DNA from 2 places in the Diaphorobacter sp. JS3051 genome. Region 2 is predicted to be linked to the other one. Evidence: predicted binding sites of a transcription regulator. Region 2 holds the regulator's gene; the other holds the start of a gene.
The links. The regulator FNR, encoded in region 2, switches genes on or off when oxygen is low (the NO sensors DNR and NnrR bind a similar motif). The targets are predictions, from matches to a motif close to TTGATNNNNATCAA.
Positions count from the first base shown of each region.

Region 1 (3,410 bases), 580 kb from region 2:
TGGACACGAAGAGTTGTCACCATCTTCTGCCTGCTGAGAAGGTACCAGTCATGCCGCATATATCCGAGATCAATTCCCACGAACTCATGGAACGCATCGCCGACGATCTGGCCGACGGCTATGACGAGGAGTTGGAGCTGGAGATCGAGGACCGCGCCTTCGATGAGCACGGCCTGCAGGCGCCCGTGGACCGGCTGGCACGCCAGCAATATTTCCGGGAGCTGTTCCGCCTGCAGGGCGAGCTGGTCAAGCTGCAGGACTGGGTGCAGCACTCAAGGCAGAAGGTGGTGGTGATCTTCGAGGGGCGCGATGCCGCCGGCAAGGGCGGGGTGATCAAGCGCATTACGCAGCGGTTGAACCCGCGCGTGGTGCGCGTGGCTGCGCTACCTGCGCCCAATGACCGCGAGCGCACGCAGTGGTACTTCCAGCGCTATGTGGCGCACCTGCCCGCGGCAGGCGAGATCGTGCTCTTTGACCGCAGTTGGTACAACCGCGCGGGCGTCGAGAAAGTGATGGGCTTTTGCACGGAGGAGGAGTACGAGGAGTTCTTCCGCAGCGTGCCGGAGTTCGAGAAGATGCTCGTGCGCTCAGGCATCCGGCTCATCAAGTACTGGTTCTCGATCTCCGACGAGGAGCAGCACCTGCGGTTCCTGGGGCGCATCCACGACCCGCTCAAGCAGTGGAAACTGAGCCCCATGGACCTGGAGAGCCGCGTGCGCTGGGAGGAATACACCAAGGCCAAGGAGGCGATGCTGGAGCGCACCCACATCCCCGAGGCCCCCTGGTGGGTGGTGCAGGCGGTGGACAAGAAGAAAGCGCGCCTCAACTGCATCGCCCACTTGCTGGAGCAGCTGCCGTATGCCGATGTGCCGCATACCGAGGTGGTGCTGCCCGACCGCGTGCGCCACCCGGACTACCTGCGCCAGCCCACACCCGGCAGCATGATCGTGCCCGAGCGGTACTGACGATTGACGACTGGGCGGGTGATCCTGTCCACGCCAAGGCAAGCGGAGGCCGGGGGAGCCGAGCACCTTGGGGCGCTCGGACGTGCCTTTAAGCGGCCTTGACGGCCAATACCGGGCAATCGACGTTGAGCAGGATCTCCTGCGCCATGCTGCCCAGCAGCAGCTTGCCGACGGGCGAGCGTTTGCGCAGGCCGATCACCAGCACGGATACCTGCAGCGCCGCGACCATTTCCTCGATCTCCTCGATGGTGCTCTTGCCGCGCACGAACTGCTTGAACTCGGCCTCGATCGGCAGCGTGGCCAGGCGCTCCTCCACACGTTCGGCCTCGTAGCCGTTGACGATGCTGGGGTCTTCCTGGCGCCCGCCGGGGCCGGCGTTGACGACGACCAGGCGTTCATTGCGACGGGTGGCGATTTCGATGCCCTTGTCCAGCGCGGCCCGGCCTTCGGGGCGTGGAACGTAGGCGACGAGAATGGTCATGCAAAGTCTCCCTTATGGCTGTGATGACGATGTGTCTGGCGCACTGCGCGCCAGCCGCCAGAATAGCCCAACATCGCCGGCGTTGGCGAGTGTCAACCCGGGTGCGGGGCGCGCGATGGGGGCCAGGCGCCGCGGCGGACGCGGGAAGAGGTTTTGGGGGTGAAAAAGCCCTGCAGCGCTTGCTGGATAAGCGCTGGCAGCTATGGTTTTTGCGGAGCGGCGGTTATACCAGCCGCGCGGCTTCCAGTTCTTTCTTCAGGTAGGCGTAGAACAGCGGTGCCGCCACCAGCCCCGCAGGGCCGAAGACGGCTTCGGCCACGAACATCACCGACAGCAGCTCCCACACGCCCATGTGGGTGCGCCGCCCGACGACCTTGGCATTGATCACGTACTCGGCCTTGTGGATCAGGATCAGGAAGGCCAGGCAGGCCACGGCCGCAACGGGCGATACCGACAGTCCCACCAGCGTGATGACCGCGTTGCACAGCAGGTTGCCCACGATGGGCACCAGGCCGGCCACGAAGGTCAGGGTGATCAGCGCGGGGGTGTAGGGCAGGTCCAAGTCCCACAGGGGCAGCACCAGCAACAGGAACAGTGCGGTGAGCAGCGTGTTGAAGGCGGCAATCCAGAACTGCGCCGCGACGATCTGACGGAAGGCCTCTCCCATACGCGCGATGCGCAGCACCAGCTCTTGTGCCAAGGGGCCGCGTGAAGCGCCCACGCTGCGTACGGCGGCCAGTGCCCCGATCAGCAGGCCCACATAGGCATACAGCAGGCCCGTGAGCCAGGCGCGCCCCGCCATGGCCAGGGCGCCGGCCTTGGCGGCCAGATAGGCGGCGATGGTGCGCTGGATTTCGGCGGCGCCTTCGGGCAACTGGGCCGCAATGTCGGTGGGCAGCTTCAGCCGCAGTTCCAGCACGGTGCGGGCCAGGAAGTCCAGCAGTTCGCGGTATTGCTGGGGGGCGTCGACGATATAGGTGCGCGAATGCGACAGCGCCAGCGCCAGCAGCAGCAAGGGAGACAGCATGACCAGCGTGGCGGCTGCCGTCTGGCCGCGGGTTGCCATGCTGTTCGCCGTGCGCGACGGGAACCACGCCAAGCGTGGCGCCAGCCAACGCGTGAGCAGAAAACCCAGGCACACGCACAGCAGCCCGGGCAGCAGCCCGCGCAGCATCACCAGCAGCAGCGCGGCGCCCATCAGCACGTAGCTGGCGATCACCACGCCCCGCGTGGCGGGCGCGAATGGCGGCCTCAGGGCGGCAGGCGTGGCGGCGGAGCCTTGCGGCGGCTGACCCGAAGGCATCGTGCCAATCGCGCTGGATCAGCCCACGACGACGGCGGCGCCGTCGCCACGCTCGGCAATGGCACCGATGGCGTACACCGCCTCGCCCAGCGCGCGCAGCGTGGCGGCCGTGGCATCGGCGGCCTCCGCCGGCACGACCACCACCATCCCGATGCCGTTGTTGAACGTGCGGTTCATCTCGATGTCGTCGATGCCGGCGGTCTTTTGCAGCCAGGCGAACAGTTCGGTCTGCGGCCAGCTGCCGGCCTTCAGGTGGGCGGCCGTGCCTTCGGGCAATACCCGCGGAATGTTCTCCAGCAGGCCACCACCGGTGATGTGGGCCAGGGCCTTGATCGGATGCTGTGCCAGCGCGGCCAGCACGTTCTTCACGTACAGGCGCGTGGGCTCCATGACGGCGGCCTTGAAGGATTTCCCGTCCAGCGTGTCGGGCAGCGTGCCGGCGGCCGCAGCGCGCTCGATGCACTTGCGCACCAGCGAAAAACCGTTGGAATGCACGCCGCTGGAGGCCAGGCCCAGCACCACGTCGCCGGGTTTCACCGTCTGGCCGGTGAGGATCTTCGACTTCTCGACCGCGCCCACGGCAAAGCCGGCCAGGTCGTATTCACCGTCGGGGTACATGCCGGGCATCTCGGCCGTCTCGCCGCCGATCAGTGCGCAGCCG
Region 1 covers NZ_CP065406.1:16,360-19,769, forward strand. Annotated here, with positions in the region: gene ppk2 (polyphosphate kinase 2) at 51-965, shown strand; gene I3K84_RS00100 (universal stress protein) at 1,054-1,446, opposite strand; gene I3K84_RS00105 (AI-2E family transporter) at 1,670-2,749, opposite strand; gene purM (phosphoribosylformylglycinamidine cyclo-ligase) at 2,768-3,410, opposite strand, start outside.
Region 1: the regulator FNR is predicted to act here: its motif matches at 1,529-1,542, upstream of I3K84_RS00100 (universal stress protein).

Region 2 (3,410 bases):
ACCTTGGCACATCAACGCCATGATGACTGCGCGGCGCACCAAGTCGTCCTTGGTCAACGCCAGCCCGCGCACCACAGGCAAATGCCCCTGGTTAATGCAGTCGTAATACTCGTCCAGCGTTTTCACGTTTTGGCTGTAAGTAGCGCCCACGCGCCCGATGGCAGAAACGCCCAGACCAATCAGGTCGCAATCGGGCTGCGTGCTATAGCCTTGGAAATTGCGGTGCAGCCTGCCTTGCCGCTTGGCCACCGCCAGCGCATCGTCTGGCAGAGCAAAATGGTCCATGCCCACGTAGACGTAGCCGGCTTCTTGGAACACATCAAGTGACCGGGCCAACATGGACACCTTGGCCGAAGCCATGGGCAACTCGGCCGTGATGATGCGTCGCTGCGATTTGAAGCGTTCTGGCAAGTGAGCGTACGCATACAGCGCGATCCGGTCTGGCCGCAGCTCGGCTACCTGCTCCAAGGTGCAATCAAACGACTCCGGTGTCTGTCGCGGCAGCCCGTAGATCAAATCCACGTTCACCGATTCAAACCCGAGCTTGCGAGCCGCATCGACCAACGCGAACACCTTTTCGGCAGGCTGAATGCGGTGCACGGCCTTTTGTACTTCAGGGTCGAAATCCTGCACGCCAAAGCTCAGGCGATTGAAACCCAGCTCCGCCAACAATCCCAGCCGCGCTTCATCCACGGTCCGGGGGTCCACTTCTATGGAGTACTCCCCCCCAGGAACAAGGACGAAACTGCGCCTCAGCATGCCCATCAGTTCGCGCAAACCGTCATCCGTCAGAAAAGTAGGCGTGCCGCCGCCGAAATGCAGCTGGCTCACATGCTGACCCACACCGCAGTGCGCCGTATGCAGGTCGATTTCACGGCTGAGGTAACGCAAGTAGACCTCTGTCCGCTCTGGATGCCGGGTAATGATTTTGTTACACGCGCAGTAATAGCACAGCGATTCACAAAACGGGATGTGGACATAAAGCGACAAAGGCATCGCCTTGGCTACCGACCCCACGCGACGCTGCTGCAGCGCAAGGATGTATTCCCGCTCGCCAAAAGCCTCGACAAAACGATCAGCAGTCGGATAAGAGGTGTAGCGCGGCCCTGGGACGTCAAAGCGACGCAGGAGCTCTGTTGTAACAACGGTCATGACGGGATTCCTTGCACTTTCATATCACTGTGCCGTAGAGTCCCCCATGAGTCCTTGACGTTGATCAAGCGCCCATGAGGTCCTTGTGGCGACAATTTGACTTCGGCTCAAAGTCGTCCGGCGGCCTACGGCATTCCATGTCTCCCAGCCGTTCAGAGGTAAGCTCAAGCCATGAACAGGGTTCCCATGCATACGAATCTCCAGACCATCAAAGTTGCCTGCTCAAACTGCAATCTGCGTGAGCTGTGCATGCCCGTGGGTCTGGACGACCAGCAACTCAAGCGCATCGATGACATTGTTGCTGTACGACGCAAGATCAAGCGTGGCGGCACGCTTTTCCGGAACGGTGAACCCTTCACATCCCTTTTTGCCATCCGCACCGGATTCTTCAAGACCTGTGTCGCCACCGAGGACGGTCGCGATCAAGTGACGGGTTTTCAAATGGCGGGCGAAATCATTGGCCTGGATGGCATCGTGAGTGACCGTCACACTTGCGATGCGGTAGCGCTTGAAGACGCCGAAGTATGCGTCATGCCTTTCGATCGTATTGAAGAGTTGTCGCGCGAAGTTACGGCACTACAGCACCATGTGCACAAGATCATGAGCCGCGAGATTGTTCGCGAGCATGGGGTCATGCTGTTGCTGGGGAGTATGCGTGCTGAGGAACGCCTTGCCGCATTCCTGTTGAATCTCGTACAACGCTTGCATGCCCGGGGTTTCTCGCAATCCGAATTGGTGCTGCGCATGACACGTGAAGAGATCGGCAGCTACCTAGGATTGAAACTGGAAACCGTCAGCCGCACGTTTTCCAAGTTCGTGGAAGAAGGTATTGTGGAAGTAAAACAGCGCCATGTGCGCATCGTCGATACCGATGCGCTGAAGCGCATTGTCAACAGCCAGCAAGCCTGCCATTAAGCTTCGGTTTTTTGCTCATTCATAACTGATCGGCGGAAAGATCAGGAAACGTATTTGGCGCAATCAGCCGGCCGCGCCCCTTTGGGCACGGGGCAGCGATTCAACTCAAAGGGCGAGAGTGACAACAGCGTCGTCAATGCGCTGGAAGCCATGAGTACGAACCAGAACGTGAAGAAGGCGATGGTATACACACCTTCGCGCGAGAGATGCAGGGGTTGATCAAACCACTGCAGCGCTTCTGGATCCACGAAGGCGAACACCACCATTTCCATGACGCCCGCCATCAAAAAGGCCGGCCACGCGATCCACATCAATCGTTGCATCCACATTCGCCCATCTCCTAGCAGGTGTAGTTGACAGCCTAGCATCTGTTCTCCGGCATGCAAAGAGGACTCGCCCTGCCGGTCAGCGCGGTTGATCCTCCAGCGGAGTAGCTGCATGGTTGCGCCCCTTCATGGCAGGCGTCATGTCGCCCCCAGACTCCTTCAGGGTCTCGTTGATGTTCAAGCCCCGTTGGTAATAGTCTTCCGCGATGACGGGGTCGGGTTTGCTCACGGCCAGCCAGAGGGTCACGAAGCCCGCAATGATGACAATCACCGGCCCCGCGATGACAAGCCAGACATGGCCAAACGTCCACCAAGGCTTTCCGTCGTCGTCCAGTTTCATGGGGGAATTACTCAACATTTATATTAACTCCTCGCTCATTTATGAGCACAGCTTGTTCATTTGTATTCCACGACCGCCTTCAGCGGGGTACGAGGAATACGGATTTCTCTGCCACTTGGGCTTTATCACCCTGCGCTTGAATATCGAAATACACCGTATGCGATCCAGGAGATGCTGAGCCATACGGAATTTGAAGACGGACAACCACCCATCGGGATTCCGCCGGTCCAATGTCAATTGCGGTCTCGGACGCCACTTCCAGCCCTTCCATGCCGTGGGCGCTGATGGTGTAGCGCTGCGCCCCCTCCGTGGCGTTCATGATCTGCAGCCGGTAGATATTTTCAAGCTTGCCTCCCGCCACGATGCGCGAGAGCGCAGCGCGGTCGCGCACGATGTCCACCTTCAACGGGGTGCGTACCACCAAGCTGGCCAGCATGCCGACGCACAACACCACCAGCACCGCTGAATAGAACAACACACGGGGTCGCAGCACGCGTTTGAGCATTTGCGACTGGGTCCAGTGGTTCTTGACGCCGTTCTGCGTTGAGAAGCGAATCAGCCCGCGCGGATACTTCATCTTATCCATCACGGTATTGCAAGCGTCCACGCAGAGACCGCAACCAATGCATTCGTATTGCAGTCCGTTGCGAATATCGATACCCGTTGGGCAGACCTGG
Region 2 covers NZ_CP065406.1:3,771,847-3,775,256, reverse strand. Annotated here, with positions in the region: gene hemN (oxygen-independent coproporphyrinogen III oxidase) at 1-1,152, opposite strand, end outside; gene fnr (fumarate/nitrate reduction transcriptional regulator Fnr) at 1,324-2,067, shown strand; gene I3K84_RS17955 (hypothetical protein) at 2,109-2,396, opposite strand; gene I3K84_RS17950 (FixH family protein) at 2,473-2,751, opposite strand; gene ccoG (cytochrome c oxidase accessory protein CcoG) at 2,813-3,410, opposite strand, start outside.